3 regions of the Photorhabdus akhurstii genome follow, and region 1 is predicted to be linked to each of the others. Evidence: predicted binding sites of a transcription regulator. Region 1 holds the regulator's gene; each other region holds the start of a gene.
The links. Region 1 encodes CRP, which controls carbon source genes, mostly activating them, when cyclic AMP is high. Its sites were predicted from a motif close to ATGTGANNNNNNTCACAT; they were not measured.
Positions count from the first base shown of each region.

Region 2: the regulator CRP is predicted to act here: its motif matches at 5,940-5,957, upstream of bhsA (multiple stress resistance protein BhsA).
Region 3: the regulator CRP is predicted to act here: its motif matches at 8,500-8,517, upstream of cdd (cytidine deaminase).

Region 1 covers NZ_CP020335.1:420,031-430,715, forward strand. Annotated here, with positions in the region: gene spfP (small protein SpfP) at 549-596, shown strand; gene yihA (ribosome biogenesis GTP-binding protein YihA/YsxC) at 678-1,310, opposite strand; gene ppiA (peptidylprolyl isomerase A) at 1,618-2,187, shown strand; gene B0X70_RS01805 (YcgJ family protein) at 2,274-2,624, opposite strand; gene B0X70_RS01810 (aminodeoxychorismate synthase component II) at 2,869-3,444, shown strand; gene argD (bifunctional acetylornithine/succinyldiaminopimelate transaminase) at 3,568-4,779, shown strand; gene crp (cAMP-activated global transcriptional regulator CRP) at 4,829-5,461, opposite strand; gene B0X70_RS01825 (OsmC family protein) at 5,780-6,187, shown strand; gene B0X70_RS01830 (phosphoribulokinase) at 6,313-7,182, opposite strand; gene B0X70_RS01835 (YheU family protein) at 7,201-7,419, opposite strand; gene B0X70_RS01840 (hydrolase) at 7,416-8,396, opposite strand; gene B0X70_RS01845 (LysE family translocator) at 8,501-9,109, shown strand; gene tauA (taurine ABC transporter substrate-binding protein) at 9,234-10,253, shown strand; gene tauB (taurine ABC transporter ATP-binding subunit) at 10,240-10,685, shown strand, end outside.
Region 2 covers NZ_CP020335.1:5,249,491-5,260,175, forward strand. Annotated here, with positions in the region: gene B0X70_RS22465 (DUF819 family protein) at 1-255, opposite strand, end outside; gene pyrI (aspartate carbamoyltransferase regulatory subunit) at 1,189-1,653, shown strand; gene ridA (2-iminobutanoate/2-iminopropanoate deaminase) at 1,746-2,132, shown strand; gene nrdD (anaerobic ribonucleoside-triphosphate reductase) at 2,382-4,520, shown strand; gene nrdG (anaerobic ribonucleoside-triphosphate reductase-activating protein) at 4,539-5,003, shown strand; gene B0X70_RS22490 (YhbP family protein) at 5,006-5,437, opposite strand; gene bhsA (multiple stress resistance protein BhsA) at 5,561-5,812, opposite strand; gene B0X70_RS22500 (GIY-YIG nuclease family protein) at 6,087-6,401, shown strand; gene B0X70_RS22505 (GNAT family N-acetyltransferase) at 6,370-6,873, opposite strand; gene B0X70_RS22510 (hypothetical protein) at 6,867-7,163, opposite strand; gene B0X70_RS22515 (prenyltransferase) at 7,782-8,726, shown strand; gene B0X70_RS22520 (hydroxymethylglutaryl-coenzyme A reductase family protein) at 8,747-10,685, shown strand, end outside.
Region 3 covers NZ_CP020335.1:1,819,126-1,829,810, forward strand. Annotated here, with positions in the region: gene moeA (molybdopterin molybdotransferase MoeA) at 1-252, opposite strand, end outside; gene B0X70_RS07935 (SDR family NAD(P)-dependent oxidoreductase) at 475-1,221, opposite strand; gene B0X70_RS07940 (YbfB/YjiJ family MFS transporter) at 1,603-2,790, shown strand; gene folE (GTP cyclohydrolase I FolE) at 2,962-3,621, shown strand; gene yeiB (DUF418 domain-containing protein YeiB) at 3,643-4,791, shown strand; gene sanA (outer membrane permeability protein SanA) at 4,679-5,503, opposite strand; gene B0X70_RS07960 (NAD-dependent malic enzyme) at 5,648-7,345, opposite strand; gene cdd (cytidine deaminase) at 7,560-8,444, opposite strand; gene B0X70_RS07970 (CidB/LrgB family autolysis modulator) at 8,587-9,282, opposite strand; gene B0X70_RS07975 (CidA/LrgA family protein) at 9,285-9,713, opposite strand; gene metG (methionine--tRNA ligase) at 9,845-10,685, opposite strand, start outside.

The DNA.
Region 1 (10,685 bases):
TAATACTTATATAAATCATCTTTCCTCCCTACGCATAAGTTTCGAATTCATCGTTAATAATGACTTTTTTGCATGGCAACTAAGGATCAGATAAATCATATAAATTTCTTCTTTTGAGTCATCCTCACATGTTTTTACCCTGATATTATCTCGGAATATCTGTGGTTCTATGTGATCCAATTTCAATCCTGGTTTTGGCTCTTATGGTTTCTCCTTCTTTGACCGATATCTTGTAGCTGGGTAATTGCAGAATGAAAGGGTAGATAAGTGTAATGTGAAAAGGTTACTTGGCGGTTTTAAGTTCATGTATTGCTGTAAAGTCAACATAACTAATGTAATATTTTTTATACTCATTAGTACTGATTTGTTGTCCATGTAATGCATATTAGATCCAGATCGCATAAATATGTAATTAAACTACATTTAATGGCGTCAAAATGAACAAAATTACCGGCTGAATCGAGGTAATTTCTGAAAATAAATTACAAAAAGGCTTTTTCTAAGAAATAAAATAGGGTAGAGTTATTGGCGTAGGGTACAGAGGTAAGATGTTCTATCTTTCAGACCTTTTACTTCACGTAATCGGATTTAGCTGAATATTAGCTGCCCCAGTCAATTTTGACTGGGGCATTTTTTTCAACTGAATTTAACACGTAAGTGTATAAAGAAAGGATGGATTAACTATGGTTTTCAACTTGAACGGCTTTCTGGCTGAACCATATATCCAATTTCTGTTGTAGTTTATCGATACCGATTTTTTTCGGGGTCGAGAAATATTCCACTTGAATATCCCCATTAAGCGCCAGTAGGGCGTCACGAACTTTATTCAGTTGACTTTTACGGGCGCCAGACGCCAATTTGTCGGCTTTAGTCAACAACACCATAACCGGTACCTGCATTGCAACTGCCCATTGGATCATCTGCTGATCAAGATCTTTCAATGGGTGACGGATATCCATTAGTACGACCAGTCCGATCAGACATTCGCGTTTTTGCAGATATTCACCCAATGCTTTTTGCCATTTGCGTTTCATCTCTTCCGGCACTTCGGCATAGCCATAACCCGGTAAGTCAACCAAGCGAATACCTTCTTCTACTTCGAATAGATTGATGAGTTGAGTTCGGCCAGGGGTTTTACTGGTACGGGCGAGGCTTTTCTGTTTTGTCAGAGCATTCAGAGCGCTAGATTTACCTGCATTTGAGCGACCGGCAAACGCGACTTCAATGCCCATATCTTGAGGCAGATGGCGAATATCAGGCGCACTCGTGATAAAACGGGTCATATGATAGTTGTGGTTTTTGATGGTCAAAATGATTATCTCCCTGAGAAATGCACTGAATATATGGCAAAGGAGATTATACCGATAGCCACTGTTGGTTGACAGGATTAAAAATAATGACATATTTCTGATGGGTTGAACCAAGCTTACTATTTTGTTATCGATGGTGATCCGGTTTGTGAAATAAAATCTAACCTATTATTGAAAGGATAAATTTTTCTTTAAAGCCCCCGTCGATTGATAGCGTAAATGTAGGTAAATATTGAGCACGATGTTGAAGAGATTATTAGAATTGATTTAATTTGTGTTGTTGACCTTAATAATATAGGAACCCAGAATGTTTAAACGTATTTTAGTAGCACTTGTAACTGCATGTTCTCTGAGCGCAATGGCGCCTCTGGCTTTGGCTGTGGGAGAAACCTATGTGAAGCTGACCACAACGGAGGGTAATATTGAACTGGAATTAAATGACCAGAAAGCACCAATTACAACGAAAAACTTTATTGAATACGTCAATGAGGGTTATTACAACAATACAATCTTCCATCGGGTAATCCCTGGATTTATGGTGCAGGGTGGCGGTTTTACCAAAGATTTGCAGCAGAAAGCGACTAAAGCCGCTATTAAAAATGAGGCAGATAATGGACTGCGTAATTTACGCGGAACTATCTCTATGGCACGTACCGCCGATAAAGACAGTGCGACCAGTCAATTCTTTATTAATGTAGCGGATAATGCTTTCCTTGATCACGGTCAGCGTGACTTTGGTTATGCAGTATTTGGTAAGGTCGTAAAAGGCATGGATGTTGTGGATAAAATCTCTCAAGTCAAAACGGGAAACGTTGGTCCATATCAGAATGTACCGGTTAAGCCTGTCGTTATTCTATCTGCGGAGATTATTCCTTAATTTTATTATCTTGATTGTGGTAGTTTCTAGTTAACTCTCATCAGATTGAAAAACTGGCCTGCATTAAATGAAGGCCAGTTTCGCCGTTATTCATACATCTTTTGGGTAAATTCTTTATTTACTTCGGTTTGTGGATAATATCTGTCTTTGTAACATTTTTTCTCTTTACTCTCACAATGTACCCCATTACTTAAAGTGTAAGATGAAAAGTCAATATATTGCCCATCACCAAACTCTTTTTTCAGGCGTCCTGCGGCTTTTTTCCCTAAATACCTTTCGGTTAATTTTATCGATACCCCTTGTTGATCAGCGCAATATTTTCCTTTTTTATCACAAACCACCCCTTTTTCCGGGAAGAAAATGTTGGCAGTTTTAGTCACAGCCAGCGTGGAGAAGGACAGTAAAAAAAGAGATGCTATAATCAGTTTTGTCTTCATAACAATTACCTTTACTTATTGAATATCAAAATAGAGCCTATGTTTTGTAGGGTATGAGAGTAGGTTGATTGAGGAAAAAATAGCCATCTATTTTGTTATACTATGCTACAAATATTGATGTGCTATGATAGCCGCCCCGTTGTCGCGAGGCCGTTTTACCTGGAGCCATGTTGTGCAGGATAAACAAATTGCAGGAGTGGCAGGGCAACAAATACAGCGATAAAAATGAGTAGGATAGACTCCTATGTTACTAATAATAGATAACTATGATTCTTTTACATATAACTTATATCAATATTTTTGTGAATTGGGTACAGATGTTTTAGTTAAGCGCAATGATGAATTGCAACTTGAAGATATTGAGAGGTTGATGCCTACTCATTTGGTGATTTCCCCAGGCCCTTGTACCCCAAATGAAGCCGGAATTTCTCTGGCGGCGATTTCTCATTTTTCGGATAAATTGCCGATTCTTGGTGTTTGCCTTGGGCATCAGGCAATTGGGCAGGCGTTTGGCGCCAGCGTGGTAAAAGCCAGGGAAGTGATGCATGGAAAAACTTCTGCTATTCACCATAATCAGCAAGGTGTGTTCAAAGGTCTTAACCGGCCATTAACCGCGACGCGTTACCATTCATTGGTGATTGCCGCAGAGACATTACCGGCCTCATTTGAAGTCACCGCATGGAGCCAGCATAATGGCAATGTCGATGAAATTATGGGCATTCGTCATCGCACTCTACCGTTGGAAGGGGTACAGTTCCATCCTGAAAGTATTCTCAGTGAACAAGGTCACCAGTTACTGAGCAACTTTCTGAGATATTAACCAGATATCGATAATTTCTTCATTTATCCACCTTTTTCATTTGCCCATCTTTGATTTTTTATGCATATTCAGTGATTATGATTTCACTTCTGAATGGTGTATATATAAAAAACGGGTGGGAAAATGAAGGGGCATGCCGCAGTAAATAGAAACACATACGATCAAGTTATGTTGCCAATTTATTCACCGGCGCAGTTTATTCCGGTGAGAGGGCAAGGTAGCCGTGTATGGGATCAGCAAGGGAAAGAATATATTGATTTTGCGGGTGGGATTGCTGTTGTGGCTTTGGGCCATTGTCATCCTGCGTTAGTGGATGTCTTGAAGCAGCAAGGGGAGAAACTTTGGCATATCAGTAATATTTTCACCAATGAACCGGCTTTGATTCTGGCGCGGAAACTGATTGATGCTACTTTTGCTGAACGGGTATTTTTTGCCAATTCAGGCGCGGAAGCGAATGAAGCGGCATTTAAACTGGCTCGCCACTATGCAATTACTCGTCACAGCCCCTATAAAACCAAAATTATCGCATTTCATCAGGGTTTTCATGGTCGCACCTTATTTACCGTCTCTGTGGGTGGTCAGCCAAAATATGCTGATGGTTTTGGGCCAAAACCCGCGGATATTATTCATGTGCCTTTTAATGATTTAGACGCAGTTAAGGCCGTCATAGATGACCATACTTGTGCTGTTGTATTGGAGCCTGTTCAGGGAGAAGGGGGAGTTACTCCGGCAGCACCGGCATTTATTCGTGGGTTGCGTGAGCTTTGCGATAAGCATCAGGTATTGTTGGTGTTTGATGAAGTACAAAGTGGGATGGGACGTACCGGTAAACTATTTTCTTATATGCATTATGATGTTACGCCGGACATCATTACCACAGCAAAAGCATTGGGAAATGGCTTTCCTATCAGCGCTATGCTGACGACAGAGAATATTGCTTTGGCGATGACGCCGGGAACTCACGGTACAACTTATGGCGGTAATCCGTTGGCTTGTGCGGTTGCAAATGTTGTTTTTGATATTATCAATACACCAGCGGTTCTGGAGGGAGTTGAAAAACGCCATAATTTGATAGTGAATTTTCTGAATGATATCAATCAGAAATATTCGATATTTGGTGAAATCCGAGGAAAGGGCCTGCTGATTGGCGCGGAACTCAAAGCGCCGTATCAGGGAAAAGCAAAAGATATTCTGCAACTAGCGGCTGACAATGGTTTGATGTTGTTGAGTGCGGGTGGTGATGTATTGCGTTTCACGCCTTCGTTGATTATCAGTGAAGAAGAGATTGCTCAGGGCATGGAACGGCTGGAACAGGCAATTAATCAGATGGTGTAATTAAGTACAAGAAAAATCAGCGCAGGATTATGCGCTGATTAATCAAGCGTTAACGTGTACCGTAGACGACAATAGTTTTACCGTGTGCGGAGATCAAGTTTTGATCTTCTAGCATTTTCAGAATACGACCAACCGTTTCACGGGAACAGCCAACAATCTGACCAATTTCCTGACGCGTGATTTTGATTTGCATTCCGTCCGGGTGGGTCATTGCATCTGGTTGTTTCGCCAGATTCAATAAAGTTTGGGCAATCCGGCCAGTAACATCCAAGAAAGCCAAATTACCGACTTTCTCAGAAGTTGTTTGTAAACGGTTTGCCATTTGGGCAGATAAACGCATCAAAATATCCGGGTTTACCTGAATCAGTTGACGGAATTTTTTATAGGAGATTTCAGCCACTTCACAGGCGCTTTTGGCCCGTACCCAGGCTGTACGCTCTTGCCCCTCTTCAAATAATCCAAGTTCACCAATGAAATCTCCCTGATTTAAATAGGAGAGGATCATCTCTTTGCCTTCTTCATCTTTAATCAAAACCGCAACAGAGCCTTTTACGATGTAGTAAAGCGTCTCTGCTTTTTCGCCTTGATGAATAAGCGTACTTTTAGATGGATATTTATGAATATGGCAGTGTGACAAAAACCATTCAAGAGTCGGGTCTGTTTGTGGCTTGCCGAGAACCATTCGTTTCATCCTCTGTTGTTATCGCTGCCTAAATAACACGAGAATCTAAAAGTTTCTCGTCAGGCTGGCTTATAAAGACACTAGCTTAACATATTAGTTTGTTGAAAAACCGACAGATAAGGGTTTTATATAGGTTATCTGAAATTTGAGTCTTACGTATTGATCTTAACCTATATACTTGGCCCGCTTCTGTTTTTAACACAGGAAAAGGCTTCTGTCTCGTCTTGTATTGTTTCAGCATAATAAACCGCTCATTAGATTGCCAGTTTAATACTGAAAGAGTAGGCTTGGATGCAAAGAACGACTTAAGAGGTATTTATGCAAGCGCGGGTAAAATGGGTTGAAGGATTGTCTCTTTTGGGGGAGTCATCTTCCGGTCATCAGGTCATGATGGATGGTAATGCCGGCGATAAGGCGCCAAGCCCAATGGAAATGGTATTAATGGCAGCCGGTGGTTGCAGTACGATTGATGTAGTTTCTATTTTGCAGAAAGGCAGGTACGACATAAGAGATTGTGAAGTAAAATTAACTTCCCGCCGTCGTGAAGAGGCGCCACGCTTGTTTACTCATATTAATCTGCATTTTATTGTTACGGGTAAGGATTTAGCAGATAAAGCGGTGGAACGCGCCGTCATGTTGTCCGCGGAAAAATATTGCTCTGTTTCATTGATGTTGGGGAAATCGGTTGAAATTACCCACAGTTTTGAAATTAAAGATATAGATTGAAAAATTATTTCTTGGTTGGAAAATAACAACAGGTAACTAATATCTCAGTTACCTGTTTTTTTAACTGAATAATATAAGATGTAAATTTTAAGTGCCGGATTTTCTCGATTTATCTCAGGCGCTGATTAACTAATTTTTCCCCCTTCCAGCAGTCGCTGTACCAATGGCGTCATAATTAGCTCCATTGCTAATCCCATTTTTCCGCCGGGGACCACGATGGTATTAATGCTTGAAACGAATGAGCCTTGTAACATGGCTAACAAGTATGGGAAATCAATTTGAGTCAGATCACGGAAGCGGATGACGATAAAACTTTCATCCAATGATGGAATGGCTTTAGCTGAAAATGGATTGGATGTATCAACGGTGGGGACACGTTGAAAGTTGATATGTGTTCGCGAGAATTGTGGCGTAATGTAGTTGATATAATCATCCATAGAACGCACGACGGAATCCATCACAGCTTCCTGCGAGTGCCCTCGTTCTCCGGTATCGCGGATCAGTTTCTGTATCCATTCAAGGTTGACAATCGGCACGACTCCCACTAGCAGATCAACATGACTGGCAACGTTATGTTGCGGTGTGACAACGCCGCCGTGCAAGCCTTCATAAAACAGCACATCTGTCTGCTTGGGTAAAGATTCCCACGGCGTAAATGTACCGGGGAGCTGGTTGTAAGGGACGGCATCGTCATAGGTATGAAGGTACTTCCGACGGCGGCCTTCACCGGTTTCACCGTAGTCAATCATGGTTTTTTCCAGCATGCCAAAATCATTGGCTTCCGGCCCAAAATAACTGATATGCCTGCCTTGTTCTTTGGCTTTACGGATTGCGGCATCCATTTCAGGGCGAGTGTAGCGGTGGAAACTATCTCCCTCTATCTGTGCCGCACTGATGTTAAGTTGCTGGAAAATCTTACGGAACGCTAAACTGGTGGTGGTGGTTCCGGCGCCGCTGGAGCCGGTAATTGCAATAATCGGATGTTTGGCAGACATACAGTAAACTCCATAATGTTAAGAATGGAACATTTCTTTTGGCACAATATTGATGCTCTCATGCAGTTCAGACCACACCAGCATAACATCTCCCTGTTCCAACTGACGGCGTATGTCAGTGACTTTCTGTTCCAGCGATTTTTCATCTTCGCCATAGTCAGTGCCTTCCCGCAGGATAAAACTCTCTATCAAATTTAACAGAGTTTCTGGCTCCAGTTGTTGCCACGGAATAATCATTGTGGTTGCTCCAGATAAGATGACAGCCAATTTGGGATGCGTTGTTCCAGCCACATTTGTGGTTTCTTCAACGAACCACTGACAAAGCCCACATGTCCACCATATTCTGTCATTTGGTATTCAATATTCTTGGGTAACATTTTGAGATCAGGAACAACTTCCGGTGTCATAAAGGGATCGTCTTTAGCATGAATAATCAGCAGTGGCACAGTAATATCAGGCAGACGCGGCAGAGCGCTACACTGGCGGTAGTAGTCCGCTGCATTTTTAAAGCCGTGGATTCTTGCGGTTACAATTTCATCAAATTCTCGAATATGTTTCAATCTTTTTACCTGAGACAGATTGATGGGGAGGGAACCGGGGTAGCGTAATAATTTACGGGTGGCATTACGTTTCAGGCTATTAAGTAAATAGCGTTCATAAACCTGAGAAAATCCTTTTTCTATCCGAAGGGAACAGGCTGCCAGCATTAAAGGGGCGGAAACAATGACGGCAGCATTGATCTGGGCGTTTGTTTTTTCTTCTGCCAGATAGCAGGCCAACATATTACCGCCGACTGAATAACCTACGGCTGAGGTGGGTGCATCACCGTAAGTCTGTTTTAACCAGTTCAGAAAATAACGGGCATCGCTTGTTTCGCCGGAATGATAGAGACGCTTTTGGCGGTTTGGTTCACCACTGCATCCGCGGAAATGCATGACAACGCCAAGCCAGCCTTTTTCCCGGCAGATATGAAGCAAACCGTGGGCATAGGGGCTGTGGAAACTGCCTTCCAGACCATGAAACAGGATCAGCCGTGGCTTATGTGTTGCGCTGGCGGGATCTTCACTCCACGCCAGATCAACAAAATCGTTATCCGGTAAATTAAGTCGTTGCCAATATGGTTGCAGTTCAGGATACCGCCGCACCAGACGCGGGAGTAGTGTCTGCACATGCGGATTACTGGCTCCGGTTAGAGGACGAAAGATATCAGTCATAATGGTTTCGAGTTAAATTGATTAGTTATCTTGTATGGTGAATAACATACTGATATTTTCTGTGAAAGGGAAACGCCAATATTCAGGATGAAAGGTAACTCTTCATGACAGCAAGCCTGATTTTTTCATTAACGACTTTCTTGTTTATTTCTGTCATTACCCCGGGTCCAAACAACATGTTGCTGACTTCATCGGGCGCTAACTTCGGTTTTACCCGCTCTTTGGGGTTGCTCTTTGGCGTTGTTCTGGGCATGCAGACGATTTTATATCTGGCTGCTTTCGGAATAGCGGCATTGCTGTTGGTCTATCCTGCTATTCACACGGTGATGAAAATAGCAGGTAGCCTCTATTTGCTGTGGTTAGCATGGAAAACAACAACGGCCAGTTACCGGCGTCTGGATACCAAAGACAGCGCTGTTATCAAGCCGGTTCGGTGGTATCAAGGTTGGTTGTTGCAGTTTTTAAATCCGAAAGCCTGGCTGATGGGGGTGGGTGCGGTTGGCAGCTACAGTATTGCCGGTGATCACTACCTCTATTCCATCATCGTGATCAGTATCGCGGTGATGTTTATTAATTTCTTGGGCGGCATGGTGTGGGCGGGTTTTGGTTCATTGATAGGGACGTTACTCCGTAGTCGCAATGCTTGGTTTATTTTCAATATCATGATGGGAGTATTAACGGCAACTTGTGTGCCACTGATTTGGATTGGATAATTCAGACAGTTAATTGCGTTTTTAGTTATAGAAAATACTATTTTATTCTTTTTTACTTTGGCAAATATCTACAATACTTATTCTGATGTACCTCGTCTTTAATTATGACATTGGAGGTGTTTAAGTGGGTAGATCCGCTCTTGTGGTTTATCTTTTTTTTCTGGCGCTCTTGCTATTGGCTCCCGCTGTTCAGGCGAACAGTCAGCAAGTCACGATTGCTTATCAAACTTCACCAGAGCCGGCAAAAGTTGCTCAGTATAACGGCGATTTTGCCCGGCAATCGGGTGCTGATGTTCAATGGCGAAAATTTGACAGTGGTTCCGCTGTGTTGCGAGCGTTAGCTTCTGGTGATGTGCAGATAGGCAATATGGGTTCCAGCCCGTTAGCGGTTGCTGCCAGCCAAAAACTGCCGGTGAAAATTTTTCTCATTGCTTCCCAGTTAGGGCAATCGGAAGCGCTGATTGTTAATCAAAAAATCACTGAACCTTCTCAGCTTATCGGCAAGCGAATTGCTGTTCCTTTCATTTCCACCGCCCACTACAGCCTGTTAGCCGCATTGCATCACTGGCAGATAGATCCAAAGCTGATCCAGATTATTAACCTACAACCACCGGCGATTGTTGCCGCATGGAAGCGCGGTGATATTGATGGCGCTTTTGTCTGGTTACCGGCCGTGAATGAATTAGCTGCAACGGGCCGCGTGCTGACCGATGCAGCGCAAATTGCCCAATGGGGAGCGCCAACGCTGGACGTATGGGTTGTCCGTAATGATTTCGCGGAACAACATCCTGAATTGGTCACCATATTCGTGAAAAGTGTACTGGATGAAAATCAGCGCTATCTGACTTCTCCTGAAACATGGCTGGCAAATAACAAGAATATTGCTGCGGTATCGAGATTGAGTGGCTTGTCGGAAGACAAAATCAGTCAATGGATACTCACCAATCGTTATCTGAATGCTGATCAGCAATTGAATTTATTAAAGTCAGAAATGGCGAAAGTGATTCGTGATACGGCTAGATTTCTGCAACAACAGGGTAAAGTTTCACAGGTTGCTGATAATTATCAGGATTATGTGACGGATAAATTTATCAAGGCGATCATTCCATCGAAAATGGCTGGAGGGAACGATGCTACAAATTAGTGGTTTAACCGCCAGATATCAGGACCAAGAAGTTCTTCGTGATATCAGTTTTGATATGACAGCCGGGCAATTTGTGGTGATCCTAGGGCCATCTGGTTGTGGCAAAACAACCTTGTTAAATCTGATCGCGGGTTTTCTCACCCCTTTCTCCGGTGATATTTGGCTGAATGGTAAACCGGTAACTGGCCCCGGTGTAGAGCGTGGTGTGGTGTTTCAACATGAAGGATTGATGCCGTGGCTGAAGGTACTGGATAACGTGGCTTTGGGGCTGAAATTTGCCGGTGTGCCTAAAAAACAGAGATTGGAGACCGCTCGGCAGATCATTCATCAAGTTGGTTTGAGTGATTATGAAGATAAATATATTTGGCAACTGTCTGGCGGCCAGCGACAGCGGGTGGGTATTGCGCGTGCATTGGCGGTTGAACCTCAACT
Region 2 (10,685 bases), 900 kb from region 1:
TAAATTAATTTTAAATAATAATAAAGGTATCGCCAACGGAACAATATATTGCCAAACTGCATCGTATACTACTGATTGAGTAGGAATTATTTTTAAATTGGATGCTAAGAGGGCAATAATTAATGCTATCACCGCACCAGGTACTTTCGATGCCCACCTATATTTTTGTTCCATTATAATCGCTAACGTAGCTGCAATCATTACAAAAGCCCAAAGGGCTAAGATATTATCATGGTTAATTAATGTATTATTCATTATTTCTTCCTAACATGTGCCAAGTTAATATTATAGAATTCACATTCTCTATTTAAAATAACCTCACCATAGATTGATTTATTATAACTATTATAAAACAACAGAGCCAGATTACCATAACCATAATACCACCATTTAGTCGGAAAATGAGTAAAACCAGCTAGATCGGTTCATTATATAATAAAGCGATAAACGCTATAAGGTAGTTGGCATATCTTTACCAGACTTACGTCTTAAAGTAACCGTATAAAATAAGCCACTCATTTTATTAAATTATCATAAAAAACCTTTTATCTGATGTAACAATTCATTTTTCAACAATAATTTTCTCATCACATGTAATTTAATAAACCTGTTTACTCTAAGATTAAAAATTTGATTATTGCTTCAATCTATACATTATTAAAACAATGTCTAAAAGTTCATGAAAATAGTAATAAATGCATTTTACATTTTATTATTTAAATAAACATTTAAAAATTTCATTCTTCATTTTATTTGATTAAATAATATTGTTAATAATGATTTATTACAATAAACATATTAATTTAAAACTAAATTTCTGACATAAATAATCTATTAACCCTTATATTCCCAACAAACATTAATTAAATCAATTTTTGAATAAATCTATTTTAACCATTGGTTTTAAGATATTAAAATACCTTTTAATTTAAAAACAATAGCTTTCAATAAGATAAACAATTCAAACAAAATAGCCAAAATAAATAAATTCAACATAGTGCCCTTATAACAATGACGGCTAAAGCTAAGTATATGGAATAACAACAGTAAGATAATATTGATTTGTCTACGTCTTATCTGGATAAACAGGATGACACCGCCTAAAATGGAAGACGTGTCGATTCTTAACAATATCTCTGGAGGATGAATACAGAAAGTTGTCACTAAAATGTATTCATACAAAACACGATGACCCAAGATCATAAACTACAAGTCGAAGCTATTAGATGCGGTACGGTGATTGACCATATCCCGGCTCAGGTCGGCTTCAAACTACTCTCCCTGTTTAAACTAACTGAAACCGATCAACGCATTACCATCGGCCTGAACTTGCCTTCCAATCGACTAGGTAAAAAAGATATCATTAAAATCGAAAATACATTCCTGACAGAACAACAAGCTAACCAACTTGCTATGTATGCGCCGAATGCCACGGTGAACTGTATTGAAGACTACGAAGTTGTGAAGAAACTTCCCATTAACTTGCCTGAGCGTATCGATAGCGTATTAGTCTGCCCTAACAGCAACTGCATCAGCCACAATGAGCCAGTAGAAAGCAGTTTTCGAGTCAAAGTGACAGCGGAAGATGTGGTGCTAACCTGCAAATACTGCGAGAAAGAGTTCGACCGCGATGTGGTGATACGCAACGATTGAACGATCTATGTCAGTTGCTGAGGTAGAAGCGGACACTATAATAGTACCTTCAATGAAATATTCACTTAGTTATCACATTAACAGGAAAACCTATGTCATACGAGATTAATACTAATAAAGCCCCTGCTGCAATTGGTCCCTATGTTCAGGGTGTTGATCTTGGCAATATGGTCATCACTTCCGGCCAGATCCCAGTCAATCCAGAAACAGGTGATGTCGCAGAAGATATCGCCGCTCAAGCTCGTCAATCACTGGAAAATGTTAAAGCTATCGTTGAGAAAGCAGGTCTCACTGTCGGTGACATTGTTAAAACAACTGTCTTCGTTAAAGACCTGAATGACTTCGGTACCGTTAACGCAACTTATGAAGCATTCTTCAAAGAACACAATGCATCTTTCCCGGCACGTTCTTGTGTTGAAGTAGCCCGTCTGCCAAAAGACGTTAAAATCGAAATCGAAGCTATCGCGATTCGTAAATAATCCCTGCCCTGTTTTCTACAACCCCTTGGTTAGTTACTGACCAAAGGGTTGTACCTCTCACTGGACCTTAAATATAAGTCTTCATTCTTTGTTTCAGATCAAATGAGAACGTGATTATCTCACTTCAAGTTACTATATATTGTGCTTAAATATGTAAATAAAACTATATATAGCGATATCTATCTTTAAGCTGAATATCAAAACGAGAATCGTTTGCACTTTTAAGCAACATTCTCAAGGAGCCATATTGTGAAAACTGTTGTGATAAAACGGGATGGTCGACAGGTACCATTTGATAAAACACGCATCAAAGATGCCATAAAACGGGCCGCTTCTGCCGTTGGCGTGACGGATGATGAGTATTGTATCCAAGTTGCATCCACAGTAACGCAATTAATCGCTGACTACAGGCAAGTTAATGCACAAGATATTCAGAATGCAGTAGAAAATCAGTTAATGGCTGGCAGATATAAGCACCTTGCCCGTCTTTATATCGAATATCGTCACAATAGGGATATTACCCGAGAGTTACATAGCCGACTGAATCAAGAAATCCGTGGTTTAGTTGAACAGAGCAACGTTTCCTTGCTCAATGAGAACGCCAATAAAGACAGCAAAGTGATTCCCACTCAACGGGATCTGTTGGCCGGGATTGTTGCTAAAAGTTATGCCAAACAACATATTCTGCCGCGCAATGTGGTATTGGCTCACGAAAGAGGCGAGATACACTATCATGATCTCGATTATTCCCCCTTTTTCCCAATGTTTAACTGTATGCTAATCGACCTGAAGAGCATGCTAATCAATGGTTTTAAAATGGGTAATGCTGAAATAGAACCGCCAAAATCCATTTCAACCGCAACAGCAGTAACCGCTCAAATTATCGCTCAGGTCGCCAGCCATATTTATGGCGGTACCACCATCAATCGTATAGATGAAGTATTAGCCCCCTTCGTTAAAGCCAGCTATAAAAAACACTTGGCGATTGCCGAACAGTGGGATATCAGCGATAAAAAATCTTATGCCGAAGCACGAACAGAAAAAGAGTGTTACGACGCTTTCCAATCACTGGAATATGAAGTTAATACACTGCATACCGCCAATGGGCAGACTCCTTTTGTCACTTTTGGCTTTGGTCTGGGTACGTCAAAAGAATCCCGCTTAATTCAGCAATCTATTCTGCGTAACCGCATTGCTGGTTTGGGTAAGAATCACAAAACAGCGGTATTCCCCAAACTGGTATTTGCTATCCGTGATGGTCTGAATCACAAACTCGGTGATCCTAACTACGATATCAAGCAACTGGCTCTCAAATGTGCCAGTAAGCGTATGTACCCAGATATTCTTAACTATGATCAAGTGGTTAAGGTCACAGGCTCCTTTAAAACCCCGATGGGTTGTCGCAGTTTCCTCGGTGTTTATGAGGAAAAGGGTGAACAAATTCATGAAGGACGCAATAACTTAGGGGTTATCAGTTTGAACCTGCCTCGGATAGCTATCGAAGCCAAAGGCGATGAAAAACATTTCTGGCAATTACTGGACAAACGGCTGGCACTGGCGAAGCAAGCATTGATGACCCGTATTACCCGCCTGGAAGGCATTAAAGCACAAGTTGCGCCAATCCTTTATATAGAAGGCGCCTGCGGGGTTCGTTTAAAAGCCGATGATAATATCGCTGAAATCTTTAAACATGGTCGGGCTTCTATTTCTCTGGGCTATATTGGTATTCATGAGACCATTAACGCATTGTATGGCAATCAGGTTCATCTATTTGATGATCAACAATTACGTGTAAAAGCACTCTCAATTGTTGATCATCTGCGAAAAGCCACTGATCAATGGAAAAAAGAGACAGGTTATGGTTTCAGTTTATACAGCACTCCAAGCGAAAATCTATGTGACCGTTTCTGCCGCCTTGATGCCGCTGAGTTTGGTGTGATTAAAGGGGTGACGGATAAAGGTTATTACACCAACAGCTTCCATCTCGACGTTGAAAAGAAGGTCAATCCTTATGATAAATTGGATTTTGAAGCCCCTTATCCACCATTAACAAACGGCGGTTTTATCTGTTACGGCGAATATCCTAATCTGCAACATAATCTGAAAGCTCTGGAAGATGTATGGGATTACAGCTACTCACGTGTCCCTTATTACGGCACCAATACCCCCATCGACGAATGTTATGACTGTGGATTCACCGGTGAATTCTCCTGTACCAGCAAAGGGTTTACCTGTCCACATTGTGGCAATCATGAACCTTCCAGAGTATCAGTCATCCGCCGCGTCTGTGGTTATCTAGGGAGCCCCGATGCCCGCCCATTCAATGCGGGTAAACAAGAAGAGGTGAAACGCAGGGTAAAACATCTGGCAAATGGACAATTAGGCTAATGAAGGCAGGCTGACAAAGTGAATTATCACCAATACTACCCTGTTGATGTGGTTAACGGCCCCGGAACCCGCTGCACACTGTTTGTCGCCGGGTGCGAACATCAATGCCCCGGTTGTTATAACAAAAGTACCTGGCGGGTGAACTCCGGCCAACCATTTACACAGGAAATGGAAGATCGTGTAATTTTTGATTTACAGGACAAACGCATTAAACGACAAGGGCTATCTTTATCTGGCGGCGATCCTCTACATCCACATAATGCCCCCGCGATCCTGAAATTGGTAAAACGGGTTAAAACAGAGTGCCCAGACAAGGACATTTGGCTTTGGACAGGTTATCTGCTAAAGGAACTTAGCGAAATTCAACGGGAAATTGTCAGCTATATTAATGTGCTAGTGGATGGCAAATTTATACAAGATCTTTATGAACCCGGTTTACTATGGCGTGGTAGCCGCAACCAGATTATTTATAGATTAAGATAATTTTATCGCTGCCAGCAGATTTTCTTACCAAATCCAAGCGTATTATCAGTCATCTTTATTTCATTGAGATTCAATTGCCAAATAGGTGTTTTAGCAGCAATTGCCACAGGAAAACGGCGGCAATAACGTGCTCTGGCCGCTTTATCTTGTTCACCTTCAAGACGAATGACTTCCCCTTTGAATTGAATACCCTTTATCTGTGCAATATTTCGAATCTGCCCAGCAATGGTACCTGCAACCTGCGGGTTTACCTGCATCATTTCACCGTGGCGAGTATGCAGTTCAGTCATAAACCAGAAAGCGATCTCATCGGCATTGAAAACATAGAAGCAATTTGCACACCAAATATCATCACCGGTTGCTGTACAAAGCGTTAGGACATGCTGTCTTGCGAGGTATCTATGGATAATCTGAAAGTTTTCAGGAGCGTTCACACTCTCTCCAATAGCAGGATTATATCTGCCTGGAAGCCCAGAACCACGCCGGGATAAACATCATCCTACGGCGTGTTCTGACATCTCCTGACAGGGCCAGGGTTCAGTATGTTCTACTATAAATTAGTTATAGATTTCAGCAACACCTGATAATTGATTCTTACCGCCAGCAGAGATAATGCGGAAAGAAGATGCCCCTGCTTTGTCAGCTTTTTTGGACAACTCGGCACTTAGGGTTTCCAAAGTATCAGCCCCCGTGACAGAAACTACGCCAACTTTAGAAGAGGAAGCAGTTTGAACTTCTGTTGCCGCCATACTACCAAAAGAGATAGCACTTAAAGCTAAAGCAGCAGCGATATATTTTACGTTTTTCATACTATGATCCTTGATCAATTTTTAGTTGAATGAGTTACTCTCTGTGATGTGGATCATAGTATGCTCTAAAGGCCGGAATAAAAATTAGCAATTATTGCTATTCTATTTCAATTTTTTTGAATAAATAATGCGACGTATAGCAAATTGATATGTAACGGGTCTTATAAAACTGTTATATTATAATAACTTAAACTAAATTATTCAGAAAAATGATATAGAAAAGCGTTCGAGTAAAATATAAATATCAAAAATAGAAAATTCAGAAAAAAATTATATGGCCGAAAATCAATGGGTTCTTTACTTACTGAAAACAAAATCTGGCATGCTTTACACCGGGATAACGACAAATATTCATCGCCGTTTTGCACAACATGAAAACGGGAAAGGGGCAAAATCACTGAGAGGGAAAGGACCGTTACAGCTGGTTTTCAGCAGTCATGCCGGAGACCGCTCCAGTGCCTCACGGCTGGAATATCAAGTAAAACAATTAAGTAAACAGCAAAAAGAGAGGCTGGTTATTTGCCAGCCCGTCTGTATATCAGAATATTTAGCATCAATTAGAAACGGCCAAAGTGTGGGGAATAAGTAACCAGTCCCTGATGGTCAGCCAAAAAACTATCAGCTAATTCATATACCTGAAAATAAGATTCATACGTTGGCCACTGGCAATACAATTGGTGCTCACTAGCAAGCGTAAAACCAAACCGGTGATAATAGTGTGGATCACCTAAAACAACGACGACGCCATAACCAAATTCATTCAGGCTATCCAAACCTTCATACACCAGCTTTTCACCAATTCCCTGCCGGCGATATTCTTCTGCAACCGCTAACGGCGCCAGACCAACCCATTGGTGATCTTCACCATTAATATCCACCGGACTAAAAGCCACGTAACCGATTACCTGGCCTTCGTCATCTGTGGCAACCACGCCTAACGTCAATAGTCCATCTTCCCGCAATTGTTGAACTAATTCCGCTTCTGCCGGGGTATCAAAAGATTTCCGTAATAACCGATCTATTCCCGCTGCATCTACCGGAATTTCTACCCTGATCAACATGATAATCGCGCCAGATCGTGCTGATCCGCGCCCTCCGGCAAACTCGTTTTTACACACTCAGCCAATTGCAACAAACCTGCACAGAGAACAGTAAGAATGAATTTCAACGCTATCGCATCTACCAAATTTTTAACACACAACCCTAATTCCGTACGGATAACTATCAGAATCAGATCATTGGCTTCGTCGCTGAAACTAACCTCTTCCTGCTTATACTGGTTGACAACTAAATGACTAGCACGGACAGCAGTAAACCAGCACAGAGTAAGATTGTGGATTTTTCCTAACACAGCTCAGACTCCTTACTTGATAAAGTAACGTAGCTATTTAGCCAAAATATATCGGCATTCCCCGATCCTACATCAAGAATCCAATACAGACCTAACTGTAAATATTACCTTTTAATTATTGTGGCAATATCTGACTATAAACTGCGCTAAATCAAAACATCTCACCACTCATTCAATTACAATAACTAATCATTTATTGTTTTATTCCGGTATTTTATATGGAGTAACTTTGTCCTACTAAAAATTTATTTGCGTGACAAGTTATACAGATAACGAAACAGATACTCATTTATATTTGTCTGAAATATGATATCGAAGCCCGTTATCCCTCAATCTGATGATGAAATAAAATATCGTACAAACATACAGTTATGGAAAATTTTGTAAACATAAGTTGCATACTAAAATTAAAATTTACACATACTGATTATAGCCGATGACAAACTTTTGGCTTAATGTATGGCTCCAGTCTATACGTATTTTTGAAGTTATTTAGAGAAATAATGTTAAAAAACACTCATAGACTTTATTAAGATTCTCTTCTGGATTGATTATCCTCAAGCTGAATTTTCACAAATGTATATAGTTTAGTCTTTATACAATAAATAGGAATGATGTATGGAAGGCCAAGATATTTATTCAAAATTCATTGGTAAGAGGATAAAGCTATGGATGGATGAGCGTTTCCCGCTGCAAAATGCGCCGCTTTTCTTTCTCTTTTATATCATCAGTTATTCCGTAGCTTTTTATTCAATAAGGGAAAAACCTGTTTTATCATGGGAAATCCTGCTCGGTTGCCTGATGTCCTTCTCCTATTTTTTACTATTACGGATATTCGATGAGCATAAGGATTATCAACTGGATTGTGAACATCACCCACAGAGGATTTTACAACGCGGTATTATTACGCTGAAAAATCTACGGGTGCTTGGTATCTGTTGTGTCGCATTACAATTGGGTGGAAGTCTATTTTTAGATAGAGGAATTGGTTCAGTTACTTTTGCCTGGCTATTGGTATTTATCTGGACCTGTCTTATGGGCAAAGAGTTCTTTATCGGTGATTGGTTAAACCAACACCTTACTTGGTATGCCATTTCCCATATGCTGGTAATGCCGCTCATTATCTGGTGGTTGGGCAATATCGCCAGCCCTAATCTCACATTCACTTTCCCAATATGGGTCTTAATGGGGTTGTGCTTCTTCTCTGGATTCAGTTTTGAAATTACACGCAAGTGTAAAGGTCCAGATGAAGAGCGCCTGGAAATACCGACCTATTCATCTATTTTCGGCAGAAAAGGGGCTGTCGCTATTATCGCGGCATTACTCACCGTCATGTTGATATTACAGATTTGGCTAATCCGTATCACCACTGATGGTATAGCGTTATGGGCGTTAATTATCTTGGTCGTTTGTTATGCATTGTGTCTATGGCAATTAAGTAAATTCCTCCGTAACCCCACTATCCAAAATCGCAAACGCGATGAAGCTGTCGTGGGAATATTTATGGTGCTGGGTTACTCGGTTTGCACTGCCAGCATCTTAATAAAGCTTGGGTTTGCTTAGGTATTAAAGGAAATATAATTATGTTGCAAAAGAATATCCAATCATATGTAAGTGATGCATCAGATAATACCACTGATCACATAGAAAACTGTGCGCGAGGTTCTATTCTAGAATTGTCACGTGACATATTCAGCATCAAAAAACACCAAGGAGCATCTGCCGTCCGTACAGAAACAACTCAAGTAAAATTATTGCCCCGCCGCCACCTCTACACCTACACCGAGGAAGCGCGACAAAAACGTCTGGATTATTTGGCAAAACATACCGGGCATGCATTGGAACACGTGGCAAATACTCAGCTGGATGCGACCAAACTGACAAAAACCATTGAGGGATTTATTGGTTCAATAGAAATCCCTGTGGGGATAGCCGGCCCTCTCTTGATAAAGGGACAATACGCTCAAGGGGTATATTATGCTCCACTTGCCACCACAGAGGGCGCTTTAATTGCTTCGGTATCCCGTGGTTCTTCCGTTATTACGCAATCAGGGGGAACGACCGCGCGTGTACTTGGTCAACGCATGATACGAGCCCCGCGTTTTGAATTTCATAGCGTCTCGCATAGCATTATGTTCAGTGATTGGATCAAAGAACATATCAGCGAATTACGGTATGAAATAGGACGCCATTCAAAACATGCGCAATTGTTGGAAATAAATCCACATATCATCGGTCGCAGCGTCCATTTGCAATTTATCTACAATACCGCCGCCGCGGCAGGTCAAAACATGACCACCATTTGCACTTGGTACGCATGTCAATGGATCCAACAACAGTTAGCCAAAATGGCGTTTATACCACTACGTCACTTTATGATCGATGGTAATACATCTAGTGATAAAAAGGTGTCTTATCAACCTTTCATCGAAGGTCGTGGAACTCGTGTAGTGGCTGAGGTTTATTTAGATGCTGAATCCTGCCAGCAAATCTTGCGAGTCACACCACAACAACTTGTCACGGCTTATCATCATGTCTGCGAAGGCGCTATTGCCTCAGGGATGATCGGCATGAATATTAATGCGGCCAATGTGATTGCCGGGATGTTTACCGCTCTAGGGCAAGATATTGCCTGCGTACATGAATCGTCAGTCGCCCACCTGCACATGACATTAACTGCCGATAACCGCGTCTATTGCAGTATTACACTGCCTTCTCTGATCATCGGTACTATCGGTGGCGGAACTTATTTACCACACCAACGTGAATGTCTGAACATGTTGGGCTGCACCGATGAAAACGGCACTGCCCGCCTGGCGGAGATCATCGCCAGCTATTGTCTGGCCCTTGATATTTCAACACTATCAGCTATTGCTGCGGATGAGTTCGCTCAATCACATGAAAGACTTGGCCGCTATCGCCCTGTCACCACCAGCAATATTATTGCACATACCCCACAGGACCTTGATCTCTCCTTCTTCCAGCAAGCAGATTTTAACCCTGTGTTACAAGGCGCCCATTTAACCACGATCAATCCTAAATTTTCTGGCGGTGATGAGCACAGCATGCTGACAAGTCTGAGCTCAAATTATGCGGAACGTTTAATTGGCTTATTTCCTTTTTCTATGACGACATCCGCACAGAACAATTTACCCGTGATGCTGAAACTGAAACCTCTGGGGAGTGAGGTCGTCAATATGGTACTGGATATCGCCAAACACTGTTCTCCTGAGTTGTTTGCTGTTTTCCAGGACTTTGAACATCAGCTTGAATTTAATCAAAGCCATAGCCGTGAGCTGGCTATTATGAATCAGCAAGATCCACGGTTGATGCGTTATATTCCAATTATCTATGGTGTGATTGAAAACGAAGCAACCGGAACTTATGCCCTGATTGAAGAATTGCTCCACGATATGGTGTTAATGAACAACATTAATCTGGAAACACCTTGGGAGCAGCGCCACCTTGAAGCTGCCATCCGAGGAATAGCAGATATTCACGCTATCTGGTTGGGACGAGAAG
Region 3 (10,685 bases), 1.4 Mb from region 1:
TGCCAGCGCTTTTCCTGCCAGAGGCAGTGGTTTGGCGCCATTTAAATCCGCATGGCGTACGGCATAACCATCCATTGCTGAGTTAGCAAAAGGGGGCACATTGATAGGAGAAATAATATTTGTTGCAGTGATGCGTCCTGATGTTTGCGGGAGGCTGACGGTTTCTGTGTCAGTCAGTGGTGTAACTTGCGTCAGAAGTTTTTCCAACGCCTGCTGCAAAGAGATCAATCCAGAGGTATGACAGTGATCCATAAGTGATGCTCCCAGATAACGTTTTTTATTAACGGCATTATGGCAGAGATCATCATAGGTGTGAGTGATATTTGATTTTGATCGTATGTTCCATAAACGCGGCGATATTGGTGTCGGTTATCCAAAATGCCGCGACATGTGATAAGTACGTAGAACATGACGATTAACCTGGCGTCAGGGGATATGCTGTTGTCATAGCCAGGTTAGAAAGCGGGCAAGAGATTATAAGGTTTGACCACTGTCAACTGTTATGATTTGTCCTGTCATCGATTCTGCTTTTAACAACATTAAGGTTATTTCTGCAACATCTTCTGGCGTTGAAATTCTTTCTAAGGGCAAATAAGTGCAAAGCGTATGCATTTTCTCTTCTCTCCCTTTCCACCATCTTGTTTCAACGGCGCCTGGCGCTACGCAGTTAACCCTGACCGATGGAGCCAGTGCCCGAGCTAAGGATTTTGTCAGTCCGTGAACCGCTGATTTGGAAGCGGCATAGGGGATACAAGAACCTAAGCCCGTTTCGCCGGCGATACTACCGACATTCACGATAGCACTCCCCGTTCTTGCTTTAAGATAAGGTGCCGCATACCGGCAACAATAAAATGTGCCTTTCACATTAACATCAATAATGGTATCCCAAATATCGCTAGATATGGCATCGAGATCTTCAAATTGAAGTTGTCTGGTTGTCGCCGCGTTATTCACCAGATAGTCGATCCCGCTAAATTTTTCCACGACGGTGTTTATCATTGCCTGCACAGCCGATTCGTCGGCAACATCCGCTTTTATCGCGATAGCTTGCCCCCCATCCTTGATAATGGTTTCTGTTGTTTCCTGCGCTTCAAGTTCACTTTGTGAATAGATCACTGCGACAGCAGCGCCTTGTTTTGCCAGCATAATACTGATAGCCCGTCCTATACCGGTTCCACCACCGGTTACAATGGCTGTCTTACCTTGAAATGCTTTATACATAAAAATGCTCCTTAATTAATATTTGTACATAACATGATAAATCATATCTCTTATAGACAGGTTTGTTAGTACCATTTTGGCATTATTGTGTGGACAATATTGTGTGGAAGCCTGACTAATTCAGCTAATGTTGTGTTGTAAGACTCGATTTAATTTTAATAGAGGTAACTTACTAGAGGTAAAGTAAATAAGTGGAGCCGAGTACGAAAATTTATATACGCTGACGTTCCAGATACTGTAATTAATTGCTTACTGATTTTTTATTTATGGGCAGAAATAATTTACGTTTTTCTGGGAACTTTGTTAATTAAAAATGTATGTTGTATTTGATTTCTGTTACGGCTTATGAAAAATGAATTAAAAAAATAATATTTTATGGCTATGAACAATTCAATTTCTCCTCAACAAAGTCACTGCTACCTCGCTTTTCATATCGCAATGAGTGGATTTTTGGCGCTGGTCGTCGCTATGGGAATTGGGCGTACGGCCTTCACTCCTCAAGTGCCTTTAATGATCGCAGAATGCCAGTTTAGTTTGACTGGGGCTGGTATCGTTGCGGCTTTTAACTATCTGGGATATCTGGCCGGCTCCTATGATGCAATGCGGGCGCGCCGTTTGATTGAATATCGGCTTTGGACCGGATTATGGGGGGCGGTGATTATTACGTTGCTCTCTGCGCTACTGTATGGGGCGATATTGCACAGTATCGCCCGTTTTTTTATTGGTTGGGCGAGCGGCTGGACATTGGTGTTGGTGACATCATGGGCCAATGAACAGTTGACTAAATTGAATCGTCCTGCGTTGAGTGCTGCCATATTTGCGGGACCGGGAGTCGGGATATTCGTTACTGGTATCCTTGCTATCGGTATTCAAGCATGGCAAATGAGCGCTTCCGAAGCGTGGTTGTTATATGGCATTTTGGCGCTGATTTGTAGTATCTATATTAGTCGGCATTTGCCCCGTCGTGGCGAGCTACACCGTTCACAAGTCGAAGTGAATAAACTAATTTTGACCCCGGCAATTAAGCGGTTGGTATGGAGTTACAGCCTGGCGGGGTTTGGTTATATTTTACCTGCGACTTTTCTTTCGCAAATGGCAAGTGATCGTTTCCCCGGCAGCTTGTTTGCACAGTTTGTCTGGCCAATATTTGGTGGCGCCGCAGTCATCGGCATCGGTTTTGCTATTCTGACCCGTCATATGTTGACAACGCAAATTCGGCTTGCGATCACTTTATGGATTCAAGCTGTGGGCATTCTCATCGCTGAGAGCATTCCGGGAATAGGTGGTCTGGCATTAAGCTCTTTGTTGGTTGGTGGTGGTTTTATGTGTGTGGTGCAAATGGCGTTTCAGTATGGGCGTGAATTAGCACCAGAACATAGCCGTTATATGGCCGGGTTATTAACCACCGGATATGCGGTCGGGCAGCTTATTGGGCCGATGCTGTCAGCGGTTTCTACCGCGATAACCGGGAGATTGGAGCCTGCGTTATATGTCGCATTGATTACTTTGGTCATTGCTGGGTTATTGGTTTGTAATAAAAATAAACCGACCAGTGAAGGGCGTGTGTAAAAAATTCATATAATTATGAAAAGCAATCACTGGATAATCACCACGTGCTCATTTACAGTGTGTGCAATAGTTACCTGTTAGTAGTGAATTGTTTCAGTTATGGTCTTCATGACTCGAACATCCATTTTACTACCCGCCAGATGATGCAAAGTAATGTCTTTGGAGAAAATAATGTCATCCTTAAGTAAAGAAGCTGAACTGGTGCATTCGGCGCTGGAAGCTCGTGGTCTTGAAACGCCTTTGCGTGGTCAGGCATTGGTACCGGAAGTGCGTAAAGCGCGTATTGAGGAGCATATGACGGAAATTATGAAACTGTTGAATCTCGATTTGCGTGATGACAGTTTGGCAGAAACCCCCGGTCGTATTGCGAAAATGTACGTCGATGAGATTTTTTCCGGGTTGGACTACAGTAATTTCCCGAAAATCACATTGATAGAAAATAAGATGAAAGTGGATGAAATGGTGACAGTGCGTGATATCACGCTAACCAGCACCTGTGAACACCATTTTGTAACCATTGATGGCAAGGCGACGGTTGCTTATATCCCAAAAGATAAAGTCATTGGGTTGTCTAAGATTAACCGTATTGTGCAATTTTTTTCGCAACGTCCACAGGTACAGGAACGTCTGACCCAACAGATCCTGATTGCATTACAGACACTGCTTGGCACCAATAATGTTGCTGTATCGATTGATGCGGTCCATTACTGCGTGAAAGCGCGGGGTATCCGAGATGCAACCAGTACCACGACAACAACTTCCCTGGGTGGATTGTTTAAATCTAGTCAAAATACCCGTCAAGAGTTTTTACGCACGACTCGCCATGTGTAATTTTTACATCGGGATATAAGAATGGCCTGCCAGAGAATTGACTCGCTGGATAGTATTCGTGGTCTGGCAATACTGGGGATATTGCTACTCAATATCTCCGGTTTTGCTTTGCCATCCGCCGCTTATTTGAATCCGGCATATAATGGTTCAGCTTCTTTAACTGACTTGATTGTCTGGTCTGTACTTAACGTTTTTGTTCAGGGAAAGTTCCTGTGTATTTTGGCCTTTTTATTTGGTGCAACCTTGGAGCTACTATTACCAAGGGGCACAATCTGGAATTATCCACGGTTAACCATACTGGCTCTAATTGGACTGGGACATGGCATTCTATTTTGGGATGGCGATATTTTGCTCTCTTATAGTTTGGCCGGTTTTTTCAGCTTTCAATTGATTAGCCAAAATAGCGCCAGCAGCAGGTTATTTATGAAAGGCGCTATTTTTTATCTGATCGGATTAGCGCTATTGTTTATTCTTGGCTTTCTTTCCCGTGGCGAATCTAATGATATTTCTTGGCAGCAGACGGAATTCCATATGTTATACGAAACATATTGGAAAACGTCTGGTGGATGGCTGGCAGTAAAAGAGCGTTTCAATCAGGTCATGTTGATGATGGTTATGCTGTTTGTTCAGTATGGCTGGCAGCTTATCGGCATGATGTTATGTGGTGCGGGATTAGTGCGTAATGGTTGGTTAAAAGGTGAATTTTCAGTAAGCCATTATCGAAATGTGGCGCTATTGCTGATACCACTCAGTGTTGCTGTTCAGATATTCTCTGTCGTGTTCCAATATATCCATAATTGGGATTACTTTTGGTCAGGTATTGTCGGTTATATCCTTGCTGAGTTGGTAACGCCATTTCAGGCACTGGGTTATATGGCTTTGATATATGGTTTCTGGCCGGTTATTTCATGCTGGCGAATTAATTACTGGCTCAGTCAGGTTGGACGAATGGCGATGAGTAATTACTTGCTACAAACCTTAATTTGCACTCTGTTGTTTTATAATCTTGGGTTTTTTGGTCAATTTAGCCGTTTGGAATTACTTGCATTTATTCTTCCTATTTGGGCGGTGAATATTCTGTTTTCATGCTGGTGGTTACGCCGTTACCCGCAAGGGCCGGTAGAACGGCGGTGGCGTAAGATGACGGCGGTGTTGGCCCGGTCTGCTTAAGTTGGGTTTTGTCCGTTGCCCGTAATTCTTCCGGGGTTACGGCGGGGTAATCAGTCATGCCTTTTGGTACCTTATGCGGAGCTGGAATGGGGATCAGAGGGCCGAGGAAACGAGGTTCACGTTTCAGAATATAAAGATCAGTCAGGGCGCCAAGGCGAGCAATGATTTCACGTAATCGAACAGTAACCATATTTTTAGGTGTAGAAACTGCATAACATTGGGCGGTAATTCCCATATGCATAGCGATAAACAGTGCTCGTTCGCAATGAAATCGTTGAGTGATAATCGTAAAATCATTAGTATTAAAAACCTTTCGGGTTCTGACTATCGAATCAAGGGTTCTGAAACCCGCAAAATCCAAGACGATATTTGCAGCAGGAATGCCCGCTTTTACCAAATCTCTGCGCATGGTGACTGGTTCGTTGTAGCTCTGTTGAGCGTTATCGCCACTAAGTAATAAATATTTAATTTTGTCGCTGTTATAAGCGTTAACGGCTCCTTGGATGCGGTACATATAGTACTGATTTGGGGCGCCGGAAAGGTAATATTTAGATGTACCAAGCACTATACCTACTTCGCGTTCAGGAAGTCGTTTAAGATCATCAAAGATATAGGGGGCTGTTTTCCAGCTAATCCAGCGGTCAAGTGCAATAGCTGTCAGTATCAGCATCCCTGTGATGAATAACAGACCAGTTATCAGGCGCTTCCACATGCTTTTGCCTTTTTATACACATTAATGACTGAATTTGTTAAAGGCTACTTTACCTGAAATTTCTAAGCAAGTTTTCTCTTTAGGAAAAAAGCCTGTTAATTTACTTTTACTAACAGGCTTTTTGCATATTTTTAGCGATAAGAATCAGAATGAAGTACGTTTGTACACGCGATATTCAGGTTTCCAGAAGTTGCGCTCAATTGCTTCATCCAGTGCGCCATCTGAGGTAACAGTGGCAACGCCCTGTATTTGTGCTTCTTTGGCGACTTGTTTAGCAATTTTGCGTGATACTTCCTGAATATCATCAATAAGTGGCAGTAACGGGCCTTGACCTTGTTGGGCTAGAGGTGAACAATCCGCCAGCGTCCGGCTTGCTGCCATCAACATACCGTCAGTAACCAGTTTGGCCCCTGACGCAATAACACCCAGACCAATTCCAGGGAAGATATAGGCGTTGTTACATTGGGCGATTGGATACTCCTGGTCTTTATATTTTACCGGATTAAATGGGCTACCTGTCGCAACCAGAGCCGAGCCATCCGTCCAGTTGATGATATCTTCAGGGCGGGCTTCAACGCGGGAAGTTGGGTTCGATAATGGCATGACGATTGGACGTTCACAGTGTTTATGCATCTCACGGATGATCTCTTCTGTAAACAAACCTGACTGACCTGAAACACCAATCAATACCGTCGGTTTAGCATTACGGACAACATCGAGCAGCGAGATGGCATCGCTGTTCACATCCCATTGAGTCAATGAGTCGCTTTTTTGCACTAGCTTATTCTGGAAATCCAATAGATTTGGCAGTTTGTCTGTCAATAAACCGAAGCGGTCAACCATGAAAATACGGGCACGAGCTTGTTCTTCGCTTAACCCTTCTGATTTCATCTGGGCGACGATCTGTTCTGCAATGCCGCAACCGGCGGAACCCGCTCCGAGGAAGGTGACTGTTTGATCTTTCAATTGACGGCCCGCCGCGCGACTGGCTGCAATTAAGCTACCTAACGTAACGGCGGCAGTTCCCTGAATATCATCATTAAAGCAACAAATCTCGTGGCGATAACGATTAAGAAGAGGCATGGCATTTTTTTGTGCGAAATCTTCAAATTGCAGCAGCACGTTTGGCCAACGGCGTTTAACAGCCTGAATAAATTCGTCTACAAATTCATCATACTCTTCACCGGTGATGCGCGGGTGACGCCAGCCCATATATAACGGGTCATTCAGGCGTTGCGGGTTGTTGGTGCCGACATCCAGGACGACTGGTAGTGTATAAGCTGGGCTGATACCACCGCAGGAGGTATACAAGGAGAGTTTGCCGATAGGAATACCCATGCCGCCAATGCCTTGGTCGCCCAAACCAAGGATACGTTCACCATCGGTAACAACGATGACTTTTACATTTTGTTTGGTCGCATTTTGCAGCATGTCATCAATATGTGCTTTGTTTGGATATGAGATGAACAGGCCACGGGCACGGCGGTAAATATCGGAAAAGTGCTCACAAGCTTCGCCAACGGTTGGCGTGTAGATGATTGGCATCATTTCGTTCAAATGTGCATCCAGCAGGCGGTAGAACAGGGTTTCGTTAGTGTCCTGAATATTTCGCAGATAAATGTGCTTATCTGCATCATTTTTGAAATCAAGATACTGTCGATAAGCACGTTCAGCTTGTTCTTCGATGGTTTCGACCGCTTCCGGTAATAAACCGTAAAGATTAAAGTTGCTGCGTTCTTCTTCAGTAAAAGCGCTGCCTTTATTCAGCAGGGGAAATTCCAACAGCATTGGGCCAGAATAGGGAATATATAGTGGACGTTTACTTTCGTGTTCCAGTTCCATGAATCTTACTCTTTGAACTAAATGGATAACAAGGTTAGCGACAGATCCTAAGAGATAGGAAAAATATGTACAGTAAATGTTACTTAATTATAGGTATTATGAGTGAAAATGAGAGATAACATCCAGATTTGGCTAATAAAATGTTACGATAATTGTTTTTTATAGCGGAAAACCCTCTATCTGCATAGAGGGAAAAATGAATTTTCCACTGGATTCAGAAAGTGTAGTAATCAAATTTGCTGCAACCGAGCGTAGCAAGTATGGATTGAGTTGCACTCCGTTGGGATAAATCACAGTTTTTTTCCTCAACCAATACAGCTCTGTCGATAGCCAGGCAATCACCACCAGAAATGTTCATCAGAATTAGCGCTGCTTGTAATGGGGGTAAGCTTGGGTTAAACGCGGCATTTTCTGCATAACGCCCAGGATAAATTTTTCCATCTTTTCCTAAAAGAGCAGCACCACTGTAGGAATTACTGTATGGGGCATAGCTCTGGTTTGCTGCATCTAATGCAGTCAGGACTAATGTATCCGTGGTTTCTAGTTTATAACCATGATTAACCGGGTCCATCAACAACGTCTTGATGCCCAGATCGTTTGGGCCAAAAGAATCTGGCAGATAATGGCCTAATGTTGAAGGTACCTGCTTTGGCAGGTGAATCTCTAATTGGGAGCCACTATTAAGTTCATTCATAAATTGGCGGCAATGGCCGCACGGAGAGTAATTCACAGTAACAGACGCCAGTTTTTTCTCACCCAATAACCAAGCGTGGGTAATCGCACATTGTTCAGCATGAATCGTTTGTTGTAGTGGCACGCCAGCAAATTCCATATTAGCGCCAAAATAGAGATTTCCGCTTTTACCGCGGGCAATGGCGCCAACATTAAAATGTGATATTGGTGTCAGGGAACATGCCGCTGCAAGTGGCAACAGGGCGACAGCCAGGGTGTTATCGTCAAAACCGCAGGCTTTCTTAATAGATTTAGCCTGTTTAGCAGTGAGCATGGCAGGAAAGTCATTGTTTCCTGCGTAAGGTAAAAGTGCATCCTGTAGTTTAAGGGGTAACTGTACCCAAATAGGATGAAAACGAGCTTGCATAGTGTGATCTCCGAATTAACTTAAGATCATTCTAAGTTGTCTGATTATATTTGTAATGTGATAAATGTCATATAGATGAATGAGACTTATGTAATTGAAGTGGGTAATCAAGCGATTAATATCAAATTTCCTAACAGCTAAACTAGCTAAATAGGTATAACAACACTGGGAATATAAAGGGAGCTGTTAGTGAAGTAATGATACCGCAGGTCATCAATGCCAATGAGCTGTATGCGCCTTCAACGAAATTAACTTCTGCACAGCGGGCAGTACCCAAAGCATGTGATGCTGTTCCCATTGCTAAACCGCGGGACGCTTTGGTTTTTACCTGTAACAGATCGAACAGGTTATGACCAAATATTGCACCGAAAACGCCGACGAAAATAACACAAGCAGCGCTGATTGCCGGAATACCGCCAATGGCATCAGCTACTGCCATTGCTATTGGTGTTGTGACGGATTTAGGTAATATCGAAGCGGCCATTTCAGGTGTTGCTCCCATCCACAAGGCAATAGCAGTGCCTGTCACCATAGCGACAATAGTGCCGATAAAACAGATGCTGATAATGGATTTCCATTGGGCACGGATCTGGTGTAGTTGCTCATATAAAGGAAATGCCAGCGCGACCACGGCGGGCTGGAGTAGATCATTTAGAATTCGGCTGCCGGCAAAATAGTGTTCATAGGACGTGTGGGTTATTAACAATATTGGAATAATGATGGCGATAGAAACCAATAAGGGGTTCAGAATAGGAATTTTGAATCGTAGCGACAGTTTTCTTGCGGTGTAGAATACAACTAATGTTAATGGCAGCGACCACCAAATGTGACTTAACATTTTTATTTCTCTTGTCTTTGTTGTTCACTCTTAACTTCTGATGCGGAACCTATAATCGGGCGTTCACGATGAACATAATGGGAACTGTAAGCCACGATAATCATAACGATTACGGTACTGATCAGACATGAAAAAACAATCGGAACTATCTGTTGGCTGAGTTGATCGTAATAATTCATCACGCCGACGCCGATAGGCAGAAACAACAAAGTCATATTTTTTAGTAACAGACTACAGCCTGGTTTTGCCCAATGAGCAGGAATTAGTTGAAAAGCTAATAAAACGAACAATATCAACATGCCGATAATACTGCCGGGAATAATGATGGGTAATAGGGAAGAAATGGCATTACCTGTCAGCAAACACAAATAAATCAGAACAAATGCTCGCAGGTACTGCCAACCAATAATCAGTACTTCACGAAACGACATAACAAAATTCCTAATTCTGGTGAGGTATTCATCATACAATTAACCTTGGGAATGTGCCATAGATCACACCAAAAAAACGGGGACCATTGCTGATCCCCGTGGGTAAAAATATTAATGAAATAAATTGACTATTATTTCACTTGCATACCGGGTTGGGCGCCGCTGTCAGGGCTGAGTAAGAAGATATCTTTTCCACCAGGTCCAGCCGCCATAACCATCCCTTCCGAAATACCAAAGCGCATTTTGCGTGGCGCCAGATTGGCTACCATAATGGTTAAACGGCCTTCCAGCGCTTTTGGATCAGGATAACTGGAGCGGATACCAGAGAATACCTGGCGGGTTTCGCCACCCAGATCCAGCATCAGTTTCAACAACTTATCCGAGCCTTCGACAAAATCAGCCTGTTTAATAAGGGCGACGCGCATATCAACTTTGGCAAAATCATCGAAGGTGATCGTGTCTTGAATTGGATCTTCCGCCAGTGGACCGCTGACTTTTTGTGGTGTGTTGATGCTCTCTTTAGATGCTGCAACCATAGCGTTCACTTTATCCATATCAATACGATTGAACAGCGCCTTAAAGGCAGAAACTTGATGATCCAGCAACGGTTGTTCAATACCATGCCAGGTGAGTTCTGTATTTAAGAAAGCCTCTGCGCGTTCTGCCAGATTTGGCAAAACGGGTTTCAGGAAAGTCATCAAAACGCGGAACAGATTGATGCCCATTGAACAGATAGCTTGAAGCTCGGCATCACGACCTTCTTCTTTTGCTACCACCCACGGCGCTTGCTCATCCACATAACGGTTTGCCAAATCAGCCAGTGCCATGATTTCGCGGATTGCTTTGCTGAATTCGCGGTTATTAAACTCTTCTGCAATCACCTTGGCCCCATCAATAAACTGTTGGTAAAGCGCCGGATCAGCCAGTTTATCCGCCAGCTTGCCGTTAAAGCGTTTATTAATGAAGCCTGCA